2 regions of the Methylotenera sp. N17 genome follow, and region 2 is predicted to be linked to the other one. Evidence: riboswitches for the same ligand, from Rfam matches in the RefSeq annotation. Region 2 holds a riboswitch; the other holds the start of a gene.
The links. Region 2 has a riboswitch for cobalamin ahead of FG11_RS02120 (ribonucleoside-diphosphate reductase subunit alpha). Riboswitches for the same ligand answer to the same signal wherever they lie in the genome.

Region 1 (12,102 bases), 2.2 Mb from region 2:
TTGTAGTGCCAGTCGCATTGATTAGCGGACACGCCTTGAGTCGCCTGGCTGCAGTGTGGGTCATGCGTTGCTTGGTGTACGTGCGGTTTGAGGGTAAATCGAAACCTTTAGCCACAGCAATCTCAACAATAGATACCTTAATCGCACATATGTTTGGCCTAGCGCCTTATCTAGTTGTGATTGTGTTGTTGGTGTTGAGTCAGCATGCGTGGCAAACCATAGCGTTATTGATATTGCTTACCAGTTTGCCTGTGCTGTGTGTCTGGTGGTGGTGGGCGCATAAAATCCAACGTTGGCTTGGGGGCTATACGGGGGACACTTTAGGCGCCATACAACAAATGACAGAGCTGGCATTTTATTTGGGTGTATTAGTGTGGAGTTTGCACGTATGAGATTGACCTTAATCCGCCATACCAGTTTACAGATTCCAGCTGGTGTTTGTTATGGGCAAACCGATGTCGATGTGGCTGCGACTTTTATGCGTGAGGCAACCCACGCCAGAGATAAACTAAAGCACTTGACGTTTGATGCCGTGTTTTCAAGCCCGTTACAACGTTGTGTGAAATTAGCCCATGCGTTAGTAACAGACAACATTGCGCATGATGAGCGGCTCAAAGAGCTGCATTTTGGCGATTGGGAGATGCGCGCTTGGGATGATATTCCGCGTGATGTGTTTGATCACTGGGCACAAAATTACGCAGAATTGGCACCGCCCAATGGCGAGACATTTAGCCAGCTACAACAGCGTGGCGTGGCTTTTGTCGAAGAGATATTACAGCAGCATCCGCAAGGGCATGTGTTGGTGGTCACGCATGGCGGTATGATTCGTGCAATATTGGCGCATGTGTTGAATATGCAATTAAAAGGGTTGTTCCGGTTTAATATTGATTATGGCAGCGTCACGCAATTAGACTTTTGCGGCACAGTGCCAAAGATTGAGTATGTAAATCGCTAGACGCTAGGTAGTGTTAGCGCACTTGTATGGTTTGCCCCATACATTCTACAGTTTGCCCGGCGCGGATTTTAGCAGTTTTGCGCAATTCAATTTCACCGTCTACTGTCACCATGCCTTCAGCTACCATGGCTTTGCCTTGTCCACCGCTATCGGCAATGCCCACGAGTTTAAGCAAATCGCACAGTGCAATATGCTCACCTTTTAATTCAAATATCTCCATTACTATCCCTTTAATTGAATCGGCAGGCCAGCGGCCACAAAACTCACGTGATCTGCAATGGCCGCAATGGCTTGGTTAAGTCTGCCTTGTTCGTCTTGAAATTGGCGATTGATTTCGCCGAGTGGCACAATGCCCATGCCGACTTCGTTGCTGACCAAAAATACCTTGGCCTGCAATGTAGGCAATACCGCAAGCAGCTGATCACGTTCTTGTTGCCAGTCTACGCCTTCCAGCGGTGCGCAATCTGGGCATATGCATTGTGCCAACCACAGGGTTAGGCAATCTACAATAATGCAAACATCCGGCTGGTCTTGGGCAACGAGACACTGCGCAAGGTTAAATGGTTGTTCAATCGTGGTCCAATAGCTTGGTCTTGATGCCTTGTGGTGTTCCACGCGTTGCTTAAATTCTTGGTCATAGACTTGCGCAGTTGCAATATAAATCACTGGCAGTTCTAGTTGCGCTGCCAGCTTCTCCGCATAACGGCTTTTGCCGGAACGTGCACCGCCTAGTATTAAATGTAGCGCCATATTATGTTGCCTCTGCAGTAAGTTGGTTTTGCATGTGATTGGCGTGGCTCCATTGTCGAATAATTGTTTGCAGCTGTGTCAGCCCGTATGTAAATACGGATGGGCCGGGCTGTAAAATATCAGCTGATTTTATCTCAAATACCATATTGTTTTTAATGGCTGGTATGTTGTGCCAACCTTCACGTGCCGCCACTTGTTCTGGTTGAAATTTTTTACCACACCAAGAGCCAATAATAATGTCTGGCATGCGCGCTAGCACTTGTGCTGGGGTGACTGTACGATCTTGCGCGCTGTGATATTGGCTTAACTCAGGAAAACAATCTTCGCCGCCCGCAATCGCAATCAACTCAGCTGCCCAGCGAATGCTACACATCATGGGCGCATCCCACTCTTCAAAATATATCTTGGGTTTGCGTGGTAAATTGGCAGCTGAGTTGCGTACTGTTTCAATTTGATGCTGAATATCTTGCACAATGGTTTCAGCTTTATCGGTTGCGCCAACTAAGCGGCCAGTGGTCAGTATCATGCGTAAAATATCGTCAACAGATCGTTGGTTAAACACATGTACCTCTATGCCAGCTTGAATGAGCGACGCAGCAATATCGGCTTGTAGATTAGAAAAGCCAAGCACTAAATCGGGAGCTAGCGCTAAAATCTTGTCGATTTTGGCAGTGGTAAAGGCTGAGACCTTGGGCTTTTCTTGGCGTGCAATTGCTGGGCGTGTGGTGTAGCCGGAAATGCCGACAATGCGATCTTGCTCGCCTAATAAATAAAGCACTTCTACCGTTTCTGTGGTTAAACAAACAATGCGCTGGGGTAAGGCGTTCATTTGGACTCCACATCATTTTGCCATTGATTCTCCATGAGCATCTCAGCAAGTGGTTTTTCTTTGGCCCAGCCTTCCTCAACCAGCATCGGCGCTTTGTAAAAGCTATTGACATAACCTAAGCATAAAATAGCAATTGGCTTTGCGCCATCGGGCATATTAAGTAGTTTAGCGAGTTTCACAGGGTCAAACATCGATACCCAGCCCATGCCAATGCCTTCGGCTCGTGCGGCTAACCACATGTTTTGGATAGCGCAACTGACGGAGGCTATGTCCATTTCGGGTAGTGTGCGGCGGCCAAAAATATGTTTTTCTCTGTGGTCACATAAAGTGGCAACGAGCACCTCGCCGCAGTCCAAGACGCCCTCTACTTTTAAGCGCATAAACTCTGCCATGCGAGCAGTAGTTTCAAACTCACCAATGGCTTGCGCAGTTTTAATACGTTCTGCGTCCACTTGTGCATGAATGGCTTTGCGTAAAGAAGGGTCACTGATACGAATAAAACGCCAAGGCTGCATCAAACCCACGCTAGGCGCATGGTGGGCGGCTTGTAATAGCTTAGTCAGTAGTTCTGGCGCAATAGGCGTAGGCAAAAAATGCCGCATATCGCGTCGCTCCGCAATGGCTTTGTAAATAGCGGCTTGTTCGGCTTCGGTATAAGCGTGTCGATTAGTCATTTGAGCGATAAAAAAAGCCGCTTAATATGAGCGGCTTTTTGTACAAACATAGCGCATTACACTTTCGAAGTTTGAAGTGCTTTGATATTGCGAAAAGCCAAGACAGTAAGCCAAGCGATAGCAAAATACATCATCGAGAAGCCCATCCAGCTAGGCAGATATTCCCAACCATGTTGCATCGATTCGATCACACCGTTCGCTGGAAAGCGACCAGAGAATAGATAGTAGGTTTGTGTGGAAATCACAAAGGCAAGGAAGGTGGTTGCTAAGCTTACCAATGTATATGGCACAACATTAAATGCATCTCGCTGTTTGGCTAACCATACACCACCCAACCACATCGCGCCATAAGCAGGAATCAATCCCCAATAGCCATTGGTCAAGCAAAAACCTTGTGCTGGATCAAATGCGGCGGCACCAAAATCAATCACCGTTGCCAATATAAAAAATACTGCAAACCATGCCAATCGGCTAATAAACTGACTGCCCAAGTAGATGCCGCCCAGTAAAAACAGTGCCAAGCTTGCATCTGGTAACGCTACGCTGGTGAGCACATGGCTACCGCGTGTAAGTAGCATAAAAAAGCTAATTGCTGCAGCAACTAACAGTTGGGTTTTAACGCTTAAAGCCGAGTTTTTTGACATAGTATCTCTTATTGCAAGTGCACATAGTGGTAAAAATCTAATCATACCACTATGTCACTTTAATCATAAATCCCTGGTTAAAAATCTGCCTTCATACCAATACGCCATGTACGCACAAAGTCTACTGGGTAGATAGAGTCATCAGCGACTTGTATGGAGTTTTCATGTTCAAACAGATTATTGATAGCCGTATATAGCTGAATATTTTTAAACTGGTAATTTAAAGCAATATTCGTTGACTCATAAGCACTCTGTCTTTGATCAAAATTATTTTCAAGATCATTAAACGCATAGGCACGTGAACGCCATGTGTGATTTAAGTTGAGATGTGCATTTGTGAAAAAATTCCAATTTAAATTCGCGACGACAGAATGCTTCGGCACACCTGGTAAGTCTTTGCCATTGTAGGCGCCAGCACCACGATCTTCACGATCAATTTTAGCGCGCGTGTAGTTATAAATAAGCGATGTACTCAATTGCTCATTAATCTGGAAATAGTCCTGAATCTCAAATCCATATTTGTGGGATCTATCAATGTTGGTATTCAAGAAGGTAGCAACATCGAGAAAAATCTCGTCATCTAGTTTGGTGTAGAACGTAGTCACTTTTAAACGATTTTTATCACTGATGTGATTGAGGCCTAGATTGAGGGTTCTGGTTTTAGCGGGCTCGATAAAACCATTAAAGCCAAATCCAAAACCGAATAAACGGTCAATGTCAGGCGCTTGATAGGCTTGGTTGTAATTGGTGAAAATGGATAAGCTTGGGTTAACTTTATAATTCACGCCAATATCCCAAGCATCAATATCCTGTTTTTCTTTGGCTGCTGCTGTGCCAAATGGGTTGATGACGGGTTTGAAATTGTAACGCACACTTTCATCGCGCGCGCCCCCAGAGAGGGTCCAATCAGCTAACTTTACTTCACCTTGTATGTACACAGCTTCGTTTTTCTTGGTGGTTTTGTCAGAGGTTACACCAAAGAAATCACTAAAACGGTTACGCTCACCATCAAAGTTCTGATAACCGGTAATCAGGCTAAAGCTGTCTGTCTGATAGCGTAAGCTGATGTCGTTGCTCTTGTAGATGGAGTTTGCAGTAGAGGGGGTGGCAGAAATAAACTCTGAGAACTTGTCCTCGTTATAGTGCACTGCACGCAATTGCAGGTTTTTAAGAATGTCCCACTCAGCACCCAATTGCCATTGGTCGGTATCGAATGATTGATGATTGTAAGTGCCGTTAGCTTGCTTAGGGTCATCTTTAAATTGTGCTTTCGTCATTGGGTTCACATAACGAATATCATTGCGTGAGCTGGTACCCTCCGCAAAGAAGCGTAAAAAATCGGTAGGCTTAATCTTGAGTTTGGCGTTTTGACTGTTACTTGTGAATTGATCTTTATGGCCAGAGGCGTCTTTTTTGCTAAAACCGTCATAGCTGTCATGGGCTAGGTTAGCTGATAAATCAATGTACTCCTCTGAAATGCCTGCTGAAATAGCATGGTTTTTTTGTCCAAAGTTACCTAAAGAGGTATTCACGGTTACCCCAGACTTAGCTTTAGTGTAGATTTGTATCGCACCAGCAGTTGCTCCATCGCCATAAATAACAGAGCCGCTGCCTTTGCTGATTTCAATACGCTCAATATTACTTAATGGAATGCCTGCTAATAAAGCAGGTTGTAGATCGATATTGTTTAATCGCTGGCCGTCCACTGTGATGACCACATTTTGATAGCCATTCTCATTGCCAAAGCCACGCATGTTAATAGCAGGTGTTGCACGGTTGCCAATGTTAGGTGACACATTTAAGGATGTTTGTTGTGTCAGATAATCGTATAACGTAGGTGCGCCAGATGTCTCAATTTGTTTTGCAGTATGGATTTCTGAAGCATAAGTGGTTTCAGATTCTTTGCGCTCAAAGCGGTTGGCTTTAACCGTAATCTCGTCTAAGTCGATATTTTCTGCCGAAAAAGCAGTATTGCTGAAAGCCAGTCCAATCAGACTGGCAATAATAGTTTTGTTCATTCTCTTTTCCCTGATGTACACGCGTCCCCGCATGCAAGATGCATTGTATGAATGGGAATACATTGAGATGAACAGACCGCAACGGGGGCAATAATACATGGCACTCGTTTTGATGTACCGTCACCCCGCGGCATTTCCAAACTTTGCCCATGATTGAGCGTATGTTGTGTAGGCCGGTCTCCGGGCTTGTGACAATTTGATTTACGCCTTCCCAAGCGAATGTAGCTCAGTGGCATGTGGTAAATCTCAAATCACTTACCGTTGCGGGGGCAGCACAGGAATAATTGCGTAAAACACAATGCACCTGTTTCCCAGTTTCACCGGATTGCAGAAATGCAATGCCGGCACCTAACAACAGGCGTTATTATAGCGAAGTAACCGCTGACTTAAAAATTTTTATACAACAGAAATTTTGAAACATGCTAATTCACTTTGAATAGTGAACGTTAGCTATTGACGCTAATGAATTTTTTCAATTATAGTGGGCGCATGGAGATTGATTTAAAAAGTTTAGAAGACAAAGTGAGTAAACTCATCGGCGTTTGTGCAACGTTGCGCGATGAGAATCAGCAATTGCGATCTGAACTGACCAAAGCGGCGCAAGACTCTGCACGTCTCAAAAGCAATATGCTGCAAGCCAGTGACCAGTTGGAAACTTTACTTGGCACTTTGCCGGCTGAGGGGCAATCTTAATGGCTTCAAAACCAATTGATATTGAGATTCTAGGTCGTGAGTTCACAGTATCTTGCACAGACGATGAGCGTCAGGGCTTGCTGGAAGCGGTGGATTACTTAGACCATAAAATGCGCGAAATTCGCGATGCGGGAAAGATTGTGGGCGTGGAACGAATTGCTATTATGGCAGCTCTGAACATTTCTCATGAGTTGCTGAATACTAAATCTGGTGGAGTTGACGTGGGTGATATTAAGCGTAGGATGTTTACTATGCAAAACCAGATTGATGAGGCGATTTCTTTGCAAAATAAGCTGTTGTAGCCAAATCACTTCATTTCAACGTCACAAATACGTTTTAACATCCTAAAAACATAATCTTTTGGCGTAACGTTTTCTTTGGTGTTGCCTGAGTCTAAATTCCTTGAACTAGTCTTTGTTATAGGTTTCGGCTATTCGGGTGCGGTGTGATCGCTCTAAATTGGGTCTGCTTTTAAGTAGCCCTTGGTGAGTGAACCTAAAGCGCTTTAGGCTGTTACCACCTGAACTTTTTTGGTTCAGGATTAACGGCTCAGGTAACACCAAAGAGAATTAACCTTGTTGAAGTCTCGCTGACACTGCGTTACTTTCGTTCCTCGTACTTAGTGTACTGCGTTCGCTCAAATGCCTCGTCTCAATTGATGTTGCGCAAAGTGCCGCTCAAACACCTTAAATTTTGATGTGTAAATTCAAAACTTTCTGAATTTGTTTTTATCTTTATCTCAGTGCGTGATATTTCAAATCCGCCAGACTCACAATGTCTAGGCATCTTTCGTGACAAGCTTCCAACACCACAGGCGGGGCGAAGCCTGCTTCTGAAGCTTCCAGCCAACGTGCAGCACACACACACCAGCGATCTCCGGCTTTGAGTCCGGTAAATCCAAACTCTAATCTTGGGGTGGAAAGATCATTGCCTTTGGAGAACGAAAATGCCAAAAACTCATCTGTCATCTGTGCGCATACCGTGTGGCTACCATTGTCTTCCGGCCCAGTTTCACAGCAGCCGGTACGTGTAAATCCGGTCATCGGGCTGGTGCTACATGTTTGTAGTGGTGTGCCAAGTACATTTTTTGCCATTGCTATTCCATTTAAAACTAAGTCCATCGTATGATACGAGAAAATGATTAGACGAGATATAGAGATGCGTTATTGGTTAATGAAGTCTGAGCCGGGGGATGTTTCGATTGATGATTTGGCGGCCAGACCGAATCAAACGGTAGATTGGTATGGTGTGCGCAATTATCAGGCACGTAATTTTATGCGCGATCAGATGCAAGTGGGTGATGGGGTGTTGTTCTATCATTCTAATTGCGAGGAGCCCGGCGTGGCTGGTATCTGTGAGGTCAGTTCATTGGCGTACCCGGATCGCCTACAATTTGTGCAAGGTCATAAGTACTTTGACCCGAAAGCCACGCAGGAAACACCGCGCTGGTTTAATGTCGATGTAAAACTAGTACGTAAAACACGCTTGCTCAGCCTAAAGGAGATGCGGGAAACGCCGGCATTAGAGGGTCTACGCATTTTGCAGCGCGGTAATCGGTTGTCCATCACGCCAGTAGATCCCAAAGATTGGGCGTATATTCTGGAGTTATTAAAGTAGGGCACGATGCATTATTTAAACTAAGTTACAACATTACAGGGGTAGCGCATGTCAGATTTATACGGACCGCAACATCGGGCATTGCAGGCGGATTTCGATACCACGGCTTTGGCCGATGCAGTCAATAGCATTATTGTCGTGCCAGAGGTATTGCCGGAACATCAGGCGTTTATTGAAAGCCGTGATATGTTCTTTCTGACCACCATTGATCATCGTGGTTTCCCAACTTGCTCTTATAAAGGCGGCAATCCGGGAATTGTAAAAGTGGTGAACAGTAAGACCTTGGCTTTCCCCAGTTATGATGGCAATGGCATGTTTTTATCCATGGGCAACATGACACAAAACCATAAAGTCGGCATGCTATTTATCGATTTTGAAACGCCGCATCGCGTGCGCGTGCATGGTACTGCCAGCGTGCATAAGCAGGATCCACTGCTGGCGGAATACCACGAAGCACAGTTGATTGTGCGAGTGACAATAGAAGAGATGTTTATCAATTGTCCGCGTTATATTCACCGCTATACTCGTCAGCAAGCCAGTCAATACGTGCCGCAAACCCACTGTGAAACGCCCATCGCGCAGTGGAAGCGCATTGAACCGTTACAACTAGTGTTGGATGCAGATACCCAAGCCAAAGCGGCGCAACAAGGCTTAATCTCGCCGGAGCAGTACGGTGAGTTGGTGCAGCAAGGTAAGGGCTAACTTGAAAGCACGTAATAAAAAAAGGCGCATGAAGCGCCTTTTTTGTTTAGCTAAACGAAATTACTTTTTAGTATCTAAGCTACCCATGGCTTTCGGATAAGTGACCAAACCCCAAGGCATATTTTTCACTTCTATTTGCTTGGTGACTTCAAGCTTCTCTGCATCAATGACAAATAGAGCATCTGACTTACCGCACGCTAATAGAATTTGTTTGTCATCCGGCGTAAAGCTAAAGTGCCAGCAACGATTGCCGGTTGGAATGTCTTTGATTTTTTCAAAGGTTTTAGCATCAAATACTTGCAGGGCTTTTTCTTTATTGGTGGCCACAAAAATGCGGTCGCCAGCATGGTTGAATGCAATGCCGTAAGGCGTTTGACCAGTATCAACCGTACGCAACACGTTGTAGTCTTTATCCAGTACTAAGAACTTATTGCCGAACTCCAATGTGGCCACATAGGTATTGCCATCGGGCGAAACTTTGATGCCGCGTGGACGGTCGCCATACTCGTGCGTGTGAATGGTTTTTACCAATTTACCATCTTCAATATTGTGGACAGTAATGGTGTTGTCTGCTTCATTGGTAATGACCAATTGTTTACCATCAGCGGAGAATTCGATGCCTTCGGTTTCCGGGCCGCCGGTGATTTCACGTACTTTCTCACCTTTGATTAAATCCACTACCGCAATTTTGGCTGGGATTTTTTCTTCGTCATCGTCATCATCTTCTTCCTCTGCTTTTTTTGCACCGGGTGCTGGTGGTGGTCCACCTTTTGCACTTGGCTCAGAAGAAACATAAGCAAAATCACCTTTTATCCGTACGAACTCAGGATTTTTACCCACGGGGATTTGTTTTAACACTTCACCTGTGACTGTATCGATGACCGAGATACTCGCATTGCCACGGGTTGCAACAATCAGCTTTTTGCCATCATCTGTTACGCCTAGACCACGTGGGCCTTCTGCTTTCACATCGAATTGTTTTACTACGGACATTGCGGTTAAATCAATCACGCTGACGCCAGCATCTTGGCTGGTTACATAGGCCAAGTTAGTGCTGCTAATGGTGGTGGCGTCAGGGACGATAGGCTTTGCAGTTTCAGCTGGAATGGTTTCCGGGATGTTCTCTTGCTTGTCACAGGCGCTTAATCCGATTAACAATGCCATCATTAATACGTGCGTGCCTGTTGGCAATCGCGCAGAAGATAATTTCATTCATATTCTCCAAAGTTGTTGTTATGCATCCTTATAGTTAAGGATTGCTTATTTTTGATTTAGTTTACTATTCAAGCAAAAAACATACTGGCTTGATATACGTAAAATAATGAATTAAATCATGTGGTTAAAATATGGGCTAGTTGAAGTGGCTCAAATCAGCCTAAATATGGTTGATTTGAGCCACTGGTGTTGGTTCAACCGTCAATCATTAACCTAAAAATAATCGATATGCTGGATTCTGCGATTCATCCCAATACGGGTAGCCCAATTGCTTAAGGAATGTCTCGAATGCAGTTTTTTCCTCTGGCGGCACTTGCATGCCAACCAGTACGCGACCAAAGTCTGCACCATGGTTACGGTAATGGAACAAGCTGATGTTCCAGTTGTGGCCCATGGACTCCAAGAAATTCATCAGCGCGCCCGGTTTCTCCGGAAACTCAAAACGGTACACCACCTCATTGGTGGCTTGCGGCGCATGGCCGCCCACCAAATGGCGTAAATGCAGTTTGGCAACCTCGTTATGAGTCAGGTCTAACGCTGGTAAGCCTTCATTTTGTAGTGCTGCGACCAATTGATCTGACTCTGTGGTGCTCTGAATTGCCACGCCCACAAAAATATGCGCATTCACCGGATCTGAGTAGCGGTAGTTAAACTCGGTAATATTGCGATTGCCCAGTAAGCGGCAGAATGTTTTAAACGCACCCGGTTTTTCTGGAATCGTCACTGCCAGCACGGCTTCGCGCTGCTCACCTAACTCGGCGCGCTCTGCAATAAAGCGTAAACGGTCAAAATTCATATTGGCGCCAGAAGCAACCCCAATCAGTGTTTTGCCAGTTAGGCTGTGGCGTTTTGCATACTCTTTTAAACCGGCAGTGGCGAGTGCACCTGCGGGTTCTAAAATACTGCGCGTGTCTTCAAACACATCTTTAATCGCGGCACAAATCGCGTCGTTATCGACGACGATCATTTCATCTACATATTGCTGACACAGTGCAAACGTGTGTTCACCTACTTGTTTGACCGCAGCGCCGTCTGCAAACAAGCCCACTTGCTCTAGCATGACGCGTTTGCCCGATTTAAGTGACTCGGTCATGGCTTCCGCATCTTTGGCTTCTACGCCGATGACTTTGATTTCTGGGCGCACAGCTTTGATGTAAGCGGCAATCCCCGCTAACAAACCACCACCGCCTACGCAGCAAAAAATGGCTTCGATGGGCTCGGGGTGATCTTTCAGAATTTCTAGCGCAATGGTGCCTTGACCGGCAATCACATCGGGGTCATCGTAAGGATGCACAAACGTTAGGCCTTGGGATTTCTCCAGTTCCAGCGCGTGCACATACGCATCGGAATAACTGTCACCAAATAGCACGACTTCTGCGCCACGCGCTTTTACCGCACTAATTTTGATCTGCGGCGTAGTGGTTGGCATGACAATCACCGCTCTGCACCCCAATTTTTGTGCGCTCAATGCAACGCCTTGTGCATGATTACCTGCGCTGGCGCAAATCACCCCGCGTTGTAACGCATTTGGCGACAGATTGGCCATTTTGTTATAAGCACCACGCAGTTTAAAAGAAAATACCGGCTGCATATCCTCACGTTTTAGGAGTACGCGGTTATGGATGCGGGCGGATAAATTTGACTGAAACTCTAAAGGCGTTTCTTTGGCAACGGCATACACTTTGGAATGCTCTATTTTTTCACGGTAAAGGGTAGCGGGTGTCTGCATGCGAAATTTAAACCGTCATATTTTTATAAGCGGCTTTTGCGGTGTATGATATGAAATTATTTGTATTATAAAAGAAATAGTTAAGGATTTACTGAAAATGGCTTATACGCAAGACGAATTAAAGCAACAAGTAGCAAAAGCAGCAGTGGAATATGTCAAAGAAGGCATTATTGGAGTAGGCACAGGGTCTACTGCCAATTTCTTTATTGAAGAACTGGCGAAAGTAAAACACAAAATTGAAGGTGCCGTTGCAAGCTCAGAAGCCACTGCGCAGCG
Region 2 (12,102 bases):
GCTACATACAATTCGGCAAACTCTTTTAGGCGCTCATACATTTCGCGTGAATCTACGCGAATAGTAGAAGTTTCCGCGCATACCACATCACGCAAAATACGTTTGGGCAGACTTAGGTCATAAAAAATTAAGGAGCGTTCGCTGGCCTGTTTACTTTCCACCTGAATTTTTTGCCAAACTTTGTGCAAATACTCAATGTCAGCCAGCAACTCTTCATCTGTTGCGGTTTCTGACATGGTGCGAATGATATAGCCGCCCGCCCGCTGTTCTGGTAATAGTCCGAGCAAACGATTGCGCAAAAATTCACGTTCTTCTTCAATCTCAATACGTTGTGAGACGCCAATATGATTTTGGTATGGCAGAAACACCAAAAAGCGGCCGGCAATACTGATTTCGGTGGTCAATCGCGCGCCCTTGGTACCGATAGGCTCTTTAATGACTTGCACAATCACGGACTGACCTTCGTGCAATACCTCTTGAATCGGCTTTTCAATTTTTATGTCGCCATCTTCAATATGGCATTCCATGATGTCTGCCACATGTAGAAAAGCAGCGCGCTGCAAGCCAATTTCGATAAACGCAGATTGCATGCCGGGCAGTACACGTACCACTGTGCCACGATAGATATTGCCGACGATCCCCAACGAAGAGCTACGCTCGATATGCAACTCTTGCACGATGCCTTGTTCGAGAATCGCCACACGCGTTTCTTGCGGTGTGACATTAATTAAGATTTCTTGCGCCACTATGATCTTTCAATTATTAAGTATTCATTCATTTGGTGAAGCAGTTGCGCTGTTTCGTACAGGGGTAGCCCCATCACACCCGAATAACTGCCATCAATGCGTTGAATCCAAGCGCCTGCCAGCCCTTGAATGCCATAACTACCGGCTTTATCTCGGTGCTCCCCTGCTTGGATATAAGCCTCTAGCATGGTGTCGGTCAGCGGCATCATCTCAACCTGTGTTGTATTGAGTAGCCTTAGTGTGCGATTGTAACCATAAACGGCAATCGCTGTATGCACTTGGTGCGTTGTCCCGGAGAGTTTTTTTAACATACGCATAGCATCCGCATCGTTTTCGGGTTTACCCAGAATCTCGTCTGCAAGCGCAACAGTCGTATCTGCGGCCAAGATAAACAATTGGTTTGACTGATCAACACTGGCCCGGATCGCCTCTGCTTTCTCGACAGCAAGCCTTAATACATAATCCGCTGCTGCTTCATTTAGCCAGACCGATTCATCAATATCTGCCGGCATGACGGTACAACTGACATCAATCTGTTTTAATAATTCAATACGCCTAGGGCTGCGTGAAGCGAGGATAATATGCATAAATAAAATACTAGTGTCTGTGTGATAGATTGACTATGATGGGCACGTCAATGTGATTGACACATTGTAAACCAGTGAAGTGATGTCTATGGATGATTATAGTTATTTAGTGAAAATCACCATCGCCTTATTTGCGATTGTGAACCCGATTGGCAGCCTGCCAATTTTTATCAGCGCTACCGAAGGCTGGCAAAAAACCGACCGTGCGCGTACAGCGCGTACCGTGGCACTTTCAGTATTCATTGTATTAAGCCTCTCAGCATTTATTGGCGATGGCATTCTGGATTTCTTCGGCATCAGCATCCCCTCGTTTCAGGTAGGCGGCGGTATTCTCATTTTACTCATTTCCATTTCGATGATGCATGGCAAGCAAGGCGGTACGCGACAAACGCCGGAAGAAGCACAAAGCTTGGCCGAACGTGATGTCATTGCCATCGTGCCGCTCAGCATTCCATTATTGGCTGGCCCCGGGGCTATCTCCCATATGATTTTAAGTGCGCAGCAACACCCCAGCTTTACCGGGCATCTCGCATTAGTGATTCCTGTCGCCGTGATTGCTGGCGTCATCTGGCTAGTCTTGCAGTTGGCAGACGCCATCACACAGCGGCTGGGTACCATTGGCATTAATATCATCACACGTCTGATGGGGCTGATTTTGGCTGCAATGGCGGTAGAGTTTATTGCGCACGGATTGATTGGCTTATTTCCGCAATTAGCCAGTTAACGGTAAAATACCAATATTATTTTCAAAGACGTACTGCGTGAACAAACCTATCAAATCTGCCCAATGGAAACCCAATGTCACGGTGGCAGCCATCATCGAGCAAGACGGGAAATTCTTACTCGTCGAAGAAACCACTGACAGAGGCAATCGTTTCAACCAGCCTGCGGGGCACTTGGAAGAACATGAAACGATTATTGATGCCGCGATTCGCGAGACGCTTGAAGAAACTGCGTATGACTTCACGCCCGAATACTTAGTGGGTATTTACCATTGGCAACACCCACTGAATGGGATTACTTATTTGCGCTTCGCCTTTGCTGGTAAGTTGGGTGCACATTACCCTGAGCGCACGTTGGATGACGGTATCATCGGCACAGTTTGGAAAAGCCAAGATGAAATCGCAAAAGACACTGCACTGATGCGTAGCCCGCAAGTGTTGCTGTGTGTAGAAGATTATTTAGCAGGCAAACGTTATCCGTTAGCCTTACTCACCCATTTAGGTCAAGCATTATGAAAACTCCGCATGTCATTGTTGGTTTATCCGGCGGTGTAGATTCCTCCGTCACCGCCATGCTGCTCAAACAACAAGGCTATCAAGTCACCGGTTTATTCATGAAAAACTGGGAAGACGATGACAATGATGAGTACTGCTCATCCAAGCAAGATTTGATTGATGCTGTGTCTGTCGCGGATAGGCTTGGCATTGAGATTGAAGCCGTCAACTTTAGCAAAGAGTACAAAGACCGCGTGTTCGCCAATTTTCTAGAAGAGTATCAGGCTGGCAGAACGCCGAACCCGGATATTCTGTGTAACGCAGAAATCAAGTTCAAAGCGTTTTTAGACCATGCCATGGGCATGGGGGCAGATTTAATCGCCACTGGCCACTATGCCAAAGTGCGTGAAAATCCATTACAAGCTGGTCAGTACCAATTGCTCAAAGCAGATGATGGCAGCAAAGACCAAAGCTATTTTCTGCACCGCTTGAATCAGGCACAACTGTCAAAAACATTATTCCCGCTGGGCAGCTATCTTAAGCGCGAAGTACGCGAGATGGCACGCGAAGCAGGCTTAGCCAACGCAGAAAAGAAAGACTCCACTGGCATTTGTTTTATTGGTGAGCGCCCTTTCCAAGAGTTTTTGCAACGCTATTTGCCGCGCCAACCGGGCGATATGAAAACACCGGAAGGCAAGCTGGTCGGCCAACATGAAGGCTTGATGTATTACACGCTGGGGCAACGTCAAGGGCTAAAAATCGGTGGTAGCCGTGAAAGCAATGGCGAGCCTTGGTTTGTAGCGGCTAAAGACATGGCCAAAAACGAGCTGATTGTGGTGCAAGGTCACGACCATCCGTTATTGCAAAGTGACGGCCTCAAAGCTGGGCAGTTACATTGGATTAGCGGTGAAGAACCCAAGACCAACTGGGTGTACGCAGCAAAAACACGCTACCGCCAGCCCGATGCACCCTGTGAAATAGATGCTGTAGATACCCAAGAGGTGGATATCCGTTTTGGTCAAAAGCAATGGGCGGTTACACCCGGCCAGTCCGCTGTGGTGTATGAGAGCAATGTATGTTTGGGTGGCGGTATCATTACTGGGGCGCTATAAGTTAGGCCAATAGGCTAAACCAATCATTGATATCAACAAAAAGGGTGGCTAGGCCACCCTTTTGACATTGCAAATGCTAAGACCTAAGACTACTAATCCCAGCTTAACGCGCCACCGGTTTGATATTCGGTCACACGTGTTTCAAAAAAGTTTTTCTCTTTTTTCAAATCCATCATTTCACTCATCCATGGGAATGGATTAGTCGCGCCCGGATACAACGCATCCAGACCAATCTGCTGACAACGACGGTTGGCAATAAACCGCAAATATTCTTTGAACATAGTAGCATTTAAACCCAAGACACCACGCGGCATGGTCGCTTCCGCATATTGATATTCCAGCTCTACGCCATGTTGAATCAAACTACGAATTTCATCACGGAATTCGGCGGTCCATAAATGCGGATTTTCTAGCTTAATGGTATTGATGACATCGATACCAAAATTGCAGTGCATGGATTCATCGCGCAAAATGTATTGATACTGCTCGGCCGCGCCCTGCATTTTATTCTGGCGACCTAACGCTAGAATCTGCACAAAGCCTACATAAAAGAACAAGCCTTCCATGATGCAGGCAAACACAATCAGTGAGCGCAGTAGTTGTTGGTCGGCTTCTGGCGTACCGGTTTTAAACGCTGGGTCCGTCAGTGTATTGATGAACGGAATCAGGAAATCATCTTTGGCCTTAATGCTCGCCACTTCTTGGTAAGCATTAAACACTTCTGACTCATCCAGCCCCAAGCTTTCCACAATATACTGGTAAGCATGCGTGTGGATGGCCTCTTCAAATCCTTGACGCAGCAAATATTGGCGGCATTCTGGCGCAGTAATATGACGGTATGTACCCAACACAATATTGTTGGCCGCCAGTGAGTCTGCTGTCGTAAAAAACCCTAAATTACGTTTAACGATTAAGCGCTCATCTTCAGTCAGCGCGGTGCTGTCTTTCCATTGTGCAATGTCGCGGCTCATGCTGACCTCTTGCGGCATCCAATGGTTAGCGCAACCCGCCAAGTATTTATCCCAAGCCCAGTGGTATTTAAACGGCACCAATTGATTCACATCGGTTTGACCGTTAATCATACGTTTGTCATTAGCATTCACACGGCCTGTGAATGCAGGTTGATTGGCTGCCAGGCTGGGTGCTGGCGGCGCTGGTTTACGCTCTACCACAGTCAAGTTGGGTGTTGCTGCTTCTTGTACAATATCTTCATCAAATGAAAGCATGTTTTTTCCTATTCTTAATTTAACTTTGCTAGAAAATTAAAAGTGCTAAGCGAGACTAGGCGTGAGAGAAAATTATGAGCGCGGCATACATTCAGTATGTAAGCGAAAAAATTTAGATCACAACGCCGTATCGCGACGAAGTTTTATTTTTCTATTGGCATGATTCGCATTCTGGATTGTCAATACTGCACATTTTAGGCGCCAGCTCTGGTTCACTCACAGCACCTGCAGATACCGCATTGAGTTCGCCACCGGTACCGGTCGATTTCTCTGCAGCCGTTGCCCCCATTGAGCGCAAGTAGTAAGTGGTTTTTAAGCCACGCAACCACGCTAACATGTAAATATCATTCAGCTTTTTGCCTGATGGCACAGCAAAGTACAGGTTGAGCGATTGTGCTTGGTCTATCCATTTTTGGCGGCGCGCGGCAGCTTCTATTAACCAGCTCGGGTCTACATCAAACGCTGTGGCATACAGTGCTTTTAAATCTGCAGGCACACGTTCGATTTTAGCCAAGGAGCCATCGTAATATTTCAAGTCCGATACCATGACTTCATCCCATAAACCGCGGGCCTTGAGGTCATTCACCAATTGCTCATTCACAATCGTGAACTCGCCAGACAAGTTGGATTTTACGTACAAGTTTTGATATTCCGGCTCAATGCTGGCAGACACGCCAACAATGTTAGAAATCGTCGCTGTCGGTGCAATGGCCACGCAATTGGAGTTACGCATACCGACTGCAGCAATACGGCTACGTAATGCAGCCCAATCTAATGTGATTGAACGGTCGACTTCTACATGGCCGCCACGTTCTGTCGTCAGTAAATCAAGCGTGTCGAATGGCAAAATACCTTGATCCCACAAGCTGCCTTTAAAGCTGGAGTATGCGCCACGCTCTTCTGCCAACTCGGTCGATGCCCAATAGGCGTGATAACACACGGCTTCCATGGTGCGATCCGCAAACTCTACTGCCGCTTGTGATGCATAAGGAATACGCATAGCATGCAGTGCATTTTGGAAACCCATTATGCCCATGCCCACTGGGCGATGACGATAGTTAGAATTGCGCGCTTTGCCTACGGCGTAGAAGTTAATATCCACCACGTTGTCTAACATGCGCATCGCTACTTTAGTGGTCGCAGCCAATTTGGCTTGGTCAATCATCAGCGCATCTCCCTCTTGCGTGAGATGTTGCAATAGATTGACCGAACCCAAGTTACACACGGCAATTTCCGTATCCGATGTGTTAAGTGTGATTTCGGTACAAAGATTGGAGCTATGCACTACGCCCACGTGTTGCTGTGGTGAGCGAATATTGCATGGGTCTTTAAATGTGATCCAAGGATGGCCTGTTTCAAACAACATCGACAGCATCTTGCGCCACATTTGCAAGGCCGGCACGCGCTTGAATAATTTGATTTCACCGTTATCGGCTTTACGCTCATATTCGGTGTAAGCCGCAGCAAACTTTTTGCCGTATAGATCATGCAAATCAGGCACATCAGAAGGTGAGAACAATGTCCACTCGCCATTTTCAGTCACGCGTTGCATGAATAAATCAGGAATCCAATGGGCGGTATTCATGTCGTGCGTACGACGACGGTCATCCCCAGTGTTTTTGCGTAAATCCAGAAACTCTTCAATGTCAAGATGCCAAGTTTCCAAGTAACCGCACACTGCACCCTTGCGCTTGCCGCCTTGGTTGACGGCGACTGCGGTATCGTTCACGACTTTTAAGAATGGAATCACACCTTGGCTCTTGCCATTGGTGCCCTTAATACGCGCACCTAGTGCACGTACTGGCGTCCAATCGTTACCCAAACCACCCGCATATTTTTGTAGCAAGGCGTTTTCTTTAATGCCTTGGTAGATGCCTTCTAAATCATCGCTCACCGTCGTCAAATAGCAGGAAGATAATTGTGAGTGCAATGTTCCGCTGTTAAATAGCGTAGGTGTCGAGCTCATAAAGTCAAAACTGGAGAGCAAGTGGTAAAACTCAATCGCGCGTTCTTCGCGATCAATTTCATTAATGGCCAAACCCATGGCCACACGCATAAAGAAAATCTGCGGCAATTCAATACGACGCTCTTCAATATGTAAGAAATAGCGGTCGTACAAGGTTTGCAAACCCAAATAACCAAATTGAAAATCACGGTCATGTGTTAATTCTGCGCCCAGTTTTTCCAAGTCAAACTGGCCTAAACGCGGGTCTAGTAAATCGGCTTCAATACCAATCTTGATATAGCGTGGAAAATAAGCAGCGTAAGCAGTGGCCATTTCGGTATGCGATACCGCACCACCTAGCACTTCCGCACGCACCAAATCCAACTGCAGGCGCGCGGTCACATAGTTATAGGCAGGCTCAGTTTCAATCAGGCTACGTGCAGAAAGAATCAGCGCTTTACGCACCTCGTTAAACCCAATGCCATCGTATAAATCGCGTACGGCTTGCTCAACCACCACGCTCGGTTTCACTGTGCTGCCCAAACCCACACACGCCTCTTCCACCATGTTATTTAGCATAGTCATATTGAGCGGTTTAAGCTTGCCGTCGATATTGATATTGATGTGATGGGCTTGTTGCTCTGGCGCATTGGCTTTCTCGGCAGCACGTTCGGCATTGCGCTTTTCGCGATACAGCACATAAGCGCGTGCGACATCGTGGTTACCATTGCGCATCAAGGCCAGCTCTACTTGGTCTTGAATATCTTCGATATGCACTGCCCCACCTGCTGGCATACGGCGCAACAATGCGGTATTCACCAATTGGCTGAGTGTAGCCACTTGATCACGCACACGTTGCGAAGCCACACTTTGATTGCCCTCTACCGCTAAAAACGCTTTGGTAATGGCAATGGCAATTTTGTCGAGTTGGTAGGCCACCACTGCGCCATTACGGCGGATGACTTGTAAAGTCGGATGTTGGCCAGATTGTGATGTTTCTACTGTTGATGTTCTTACATCATCCATGGATAGCTCCCTTAAAAAAGGGGCAGGTATGCCTTTGATGTGCTCACATTTTGTTTAAACAGTAAGCTTCAAAAAAGACCAGCTGGCAGAGTGTTTGTGCAAAGTGCAACACTCTATCTGCCGAGGACACCCCGCCTCAAACGTTATCAAAAATATTCACGCAATCAAGGTGAAAATACTGACGGCAGGTCTCCTGGCTCTTAGGTCTTCATTGTTTTTAGGCCTTCCCACATCAAACAATGCAGTGGCAGCTAATCAAAACAACTCGCTAATTACAGTTGCGGGGGCAGCTTTGGCTTGAGGTTAGACATTACATGTTAACCCGTACCGAATTCCCTTTTATTTCAACGTTTGATTAAAAGTTGAAAACCGTAGTGACGTTAATGTAACCCAATATAATGTGGTTTATCAATACAAAAAACACAATATATTGAATATATTTATCTGAAATTGATTATCGCTTTGATTTTATTCAAGTTTTAAACTGGCTTTAAATTAATTTAAAATTAAAAAAACCTCATGTCTCCATGAGGTTTTTATGTGGCCTAACGCACACAACCTTATGCGCTAGATTTCACACAATTGCACTAAGCAGTTGCCAAAGAAGTCCGCAGATTTTTTGCAACCTGCACCATGTGTGCTAACGCCTCCATCGTTTCGGGCCACCCACGCGTTTTCAGGCCGCAATCCGGGTTAATCCATAAACGATCGGCTGGAATCACTTCCAACGCACGCTGCATCAGCTTTTCCATTGAGGCTACCGTAGGCACACGTGGTGAGTGAATATCATACACACCAGGGCCAATCTCATTCGGGTAGGCAAATGCGCCAAAGCCATCTAATAGCTCCATGGCTGAGCGTGAAGTTTCAATGGTAATCACATCCGCATCCATGGCCGCAATGGCTGGCAAAATATCATTAAACTCTGCGTAGCACATGTGTGTATGAATCTGTGTCGTATCTTCTGCCACACTGGCAGATAACTTAAATGCACGCACTGCCCAATTTAGGTAATGCTCCCACGCGGCTTTTTGTAGCGGCAAGCCTTCACGCAACGCTGGCTCATCAATTTGAATAATGGCAATCCCCGCTTGTTGTAAATCGGCCACTTCATCGCGGATGGCTAGCGCTAATTGCAGTGCAGTCAAATAACGTGGCTGATCGTCACGCACAAACGACCATTGCAACATCGTCACCGGACCAGTCAACATCCCCTTCACCGGTTTGGCTGAGAGCGATTGTGCATAACGCGCATATTCCACAGTCATGGGTGTTGGTCGATACACATCGCCATAAATCACTGGCGGTTTTACGCAACGTGAGCCATAGCTCTGCACCCAACCATACTGGGTAAAGGCATACCCTGCCAGCTGTTCACCAAAATACTCCACCATGTCGTTACGCTCGGCTTCGCCGTGTACCAGCACATCCAGCTCCAGTGCTTCCTGCTGGCGAACCGCGTACTCAATATGCTCCAGCATTTTGGCGTGATAATGCGTTTGTGGCAGCGTGCCTTTTTTAAAAGCTGCACGGGCAGCACGGATATCTGCAGTCTGCGGGAAAGAACCAATGGTAGTGGTAGGCAATAGCGGCAATTGCAAGCGTGTTTTTTGCATAGCCTGGCGCGTTGTAAACGTACTGGCGCGGTTTTCATTGACAGTATCAATGTTGGCAATCCTAGCTTGCACCGTTTGATCATGCACGCGGGTAGATGCTTTGCGACTAGCAATCGCCTGCCGTGATTGTGCAAGTACCTCAGCCACAGAAGCATCCCCTTGATTAATCGCCTGCGCTAATAGATGAAGCTCATCTAACTTTTCATCGGCAAATGCTAACCAAGATTTAAGCTCCTTGTCTAACTGCTGCTCATGTCTAAGTGTGACTGGTGTGTGCAACAGTGAGCAGCTTGGTGCGATCCACAGACGTTCTTTTAAACGTTCGGCGGGCACTGCCAAGAGCGTGAGCGTTTTGTCCAAATCGTTACGCCAAATATTGCGGCCATCAATCACCCCGACAGAAAGCACCCAGTAAGCAGGCAATGCGTTCACCCATGGTAGCAATTGTTCTGGCGCACGCACTGCATCAATATGCAAACCATCCACTGGTAAATCAGTAATCACACTTTGGTAGCGCGTGATGTTGGCAAAGTAAGTCGTTAGCAATAGTTTAGGGCGCTGCGTTCTTAACCAAGCATAAGCACGCTGAAACGCTTTTAACCATTGATCATCTAAATCCAGCGCAAAAATGGGCTCGTCAATTTGCACCCACTCAATCTTTCTAATGTGTAGCTCTTGCAGCAAATGCGCGTATTGCTGGGCTAGCCCATCTAACAAATCCAGCGCATGGATGCCTTTAGCTTTGCTTAAATACAAAAAGCTGACCGGCCCCAACAACACAGGCTTTACGTTGGCATTTAACTTTTGCGCTTCGTCTAGCTGGGTTAAGAAGTCATGCGCATTTACCGAAAACTGTGTTTCCGCATTCAGCTCAGGTACGATGTAATGATAGTTGGTATCAAACCACTTGGTCATTTCCATGGCGGGTTGCTCAATATTGCCACGCGCTAATGCAAAATATGCAGTCTCCGGCGGTGCATTTTTTTCACCAAACGGTGGCTTGGCAAAGCGCTTAGGCGTTGCACCAAACAACACAGCGTGGTCTAGCACATGGTCGTATAAAGAAAAATCATTGCTACTGATATACGTGAGCTCTGCTGCCTGCTGTTTTTGCCAATGGTTGGCACGCAATTGTGCTGCTGTGTTTTGTAAATCCGAAGCAGTCGTTTCACCACGCCAGAACGACTCTAACGCAAACTTAAGCTCACGTTGTTCACCCACACGCGGGTACCCTAAAATATGTGTTTGTGCCATGTGCTACCCTTCGCTTTTGAAAAAGCGTTATTGTTGATGACACAACTTTATTAATAAAGCGAAAGTTTTTATGGTAAATTTGAATTTAATTCATACCTGATATTTAAACTACTCAAATGCTAGAAATTCGCCACCTAAAATCGCTCAAAGCCATTGCGGAAACCAACAAACTTGGCTTGGCCGCTCAGCGTGTGTTTTTAACGCAGTCTGCGCTGTCGCATCAAATCAAAGCGTTAGAACAGCATTACGATATTGTGCTGTTCAAACGCATGCCGCAGGGCTTAACGTTTACCAAGGCCGGCGAACGTTTACTGGCGTTGGCGCATGAGCTATTGCCCGCCATTGAAAAAGCAGAGCGCGATTTGGTGCGCTTAAAAAGCAATCAGTCTGGAGAACTGCGGATTGTGCTGGAATGCCACACTTGCTTTGATTGGCTCACCCCAGTGATGGACAACTTTAGACGCGCTTGGCCCGAGGTGGAAATTGATCTAGTGGCCGGTTTTCACAGTGACCCTTGGCAACTCATTGATGAAGGCAAAGCCGATATTGTGATTGGCGGTTTACCGCAAAAGAATACGCACCTACCTTACCTGCCTTTATTCAAATTTGAAATCATGGCAGTGTTGCCAAATGACCATCGGCTTGCCAAAAAAACCAAGTTAGAGGCCAAAGATTTTGAAGGCGAAACGCTGATTACCTATCCGGTAGCCGATACTAGAATAGACGTGATTCAGCAAGTACTAGCACCTGCCGATATTCAGTATCACCGCCGCACTGCAGAATTAACCATCGCGATTATGCAACTGGTTGCCAGTCGGCGCGGAGTGGCTGCGCTGCCCAACTGGGGCATTCGTAGTTACGTGGATCATGACTATGTGATGGCCAAGTCCATCGGCAAGCAAGGTTTGTGGTCAAACTTATATCTGATTGCGTCACAAGAAACCATTACCAAGCAATATGTGATTGATTTAAATGAAATTATCAGAAATACCTGCCTAACTCAACTGGATGCGATTCAACTCATATAATCCAAGCCATCAGGTTAAATTGAAGTTAAGATGCGATAGTACTTTTAATTAAAGTATTGTGTTCGCTATGCCGTAAATACAATCAAAGCATGTTGCATAATGTATTTCGCGCTAATTGACGATGGATAACCTATGGCTTACGTATTAAGAAATGATCAAGGCAATATCATTGCCGCCAGTAGCACTGTTCAGGTGGAGACAAATTGGCAATTTCTGGAAAACAAACATCCGGACTATATTGCGTTTATTGAGGCAGAACTCAAACAGCATGCGGCGTTCCGCGAAAGTGATATTCAACTTGCCCGCGTACTAGAGGATTTGATTGAGATTTTGATTGAGCGCAAT

Region 1: linked by a shared signal. The riboswitch ahead of FG11_RS12715 (TonB-dependent receptor) and the one ahead of FG11_RS02120 (ribonucleoside-diphosphate reductase subunit alpha) in region 2 are both predicted to bind cobalamin.

The regions. Positions count from the first base shown of each region.
Region 1 is NZ_JUGE01000001.1:2,664,379-2,676,480, forward strand. It holds gene FG11_RS12680 (adenosylcobinamide-GDP ribazoletransferase) at 1-392, shown strand, start outside; gene cobC (alpha-ribazole phosphatase) at 389-955, shown strand; gene FG11_RS12690 (RNA-binding S4 domain-containing protein) at 969-1,175, opposite strand; gene cobU (bifunctional adenosylcobinamide kinase/adenosylcobinamide-phosphate guanylyltransferase) at 1,178-1,705, opposite strand; gene FG11_RS12700 (cobalamin-binding protein) at 1,707-2,534, opposite strand; gene bluB (5,6-dimethylbenzimidazole synthase) at 2,531-3,208, opposite strand; gene FG11_RS12710 (hypothetical protein) at 3,265-3,852, opposite strand; gene FG11_RS12715 (TonB-dependent receptor) at 3,930-5,870, opposite strand; cobalamin riboswitch at 6,024-6,237, opposite strand; gene FG11_RS12720 (hypothetical protein) at 6,333-6,563, shown strand; gene FG11_RS12725 (cell division protein ZapA) at 6,563-6,865, shown strand; gene FG11_RS12730 (DUF2237 family protein) at 7,298-7,657, opposite strand; gene FG11_RS12735 (EVE domain-containing protein) at 7,722-8,180, shown strand; gene FG11_RS12740 (pyridoxamine 5'-phosphate oxidase family protein) at 8,229-8,882, shown strand; gene FG11_RS12745 (glutaminyl-peptide cyclotransferase) at 8,943-10,094, opposite strand; gene ilvA (threonine ammonia-lyase, biosynthetic) at 10,306-11,826, opposite strand; gene rpiA (ribose-5-phosphate isomerase RpiA) at 11,924-12,102, shown strand, end outside.
Region 2 is NZ_JUGE01000001.1:418,868-430,969, reverse strand. It holds gene rng (ribonuclease G) at 1-746, opposite strand, end outside; gene FG11_RS02145 (Maf family protein) at 746-1,333, opposite strand; gene FG11_RS02140 (YchE family NAAT transporter) at 1,422-2,057, shown strand; gene FG11_RS02135 (NUDIX hydrolase) at 2,140-2,571, shown strand; gene mnmA (tRNA 2-thiouridine(34) synthase MnmA) at 2,568-3,662, shown strand; gene FG11_RS02125 (ribonucleotide-diphosphate reductase subunit beta) at 3,755-4,888, opposite strand; gene FG11_RS02120 (ribonucleoside-diphosphate reductase subunit alpha) at 5,040-7,859, opposite strand; cobalamin riboswitch at 8,026-8,248, opposite strand; gene metE (5-methyltetrahydropteroyltriglutamate--homocysteine S-methyltransferase) at 8,447-10,729, opposite strand; gene FG11_RS02110 (LysR family transcriptional regulator) at 10,846-11,757, shown strand; gene FG11_RS02105 (hypothetical protein) at 11,890-12,102, shown strand, end outside.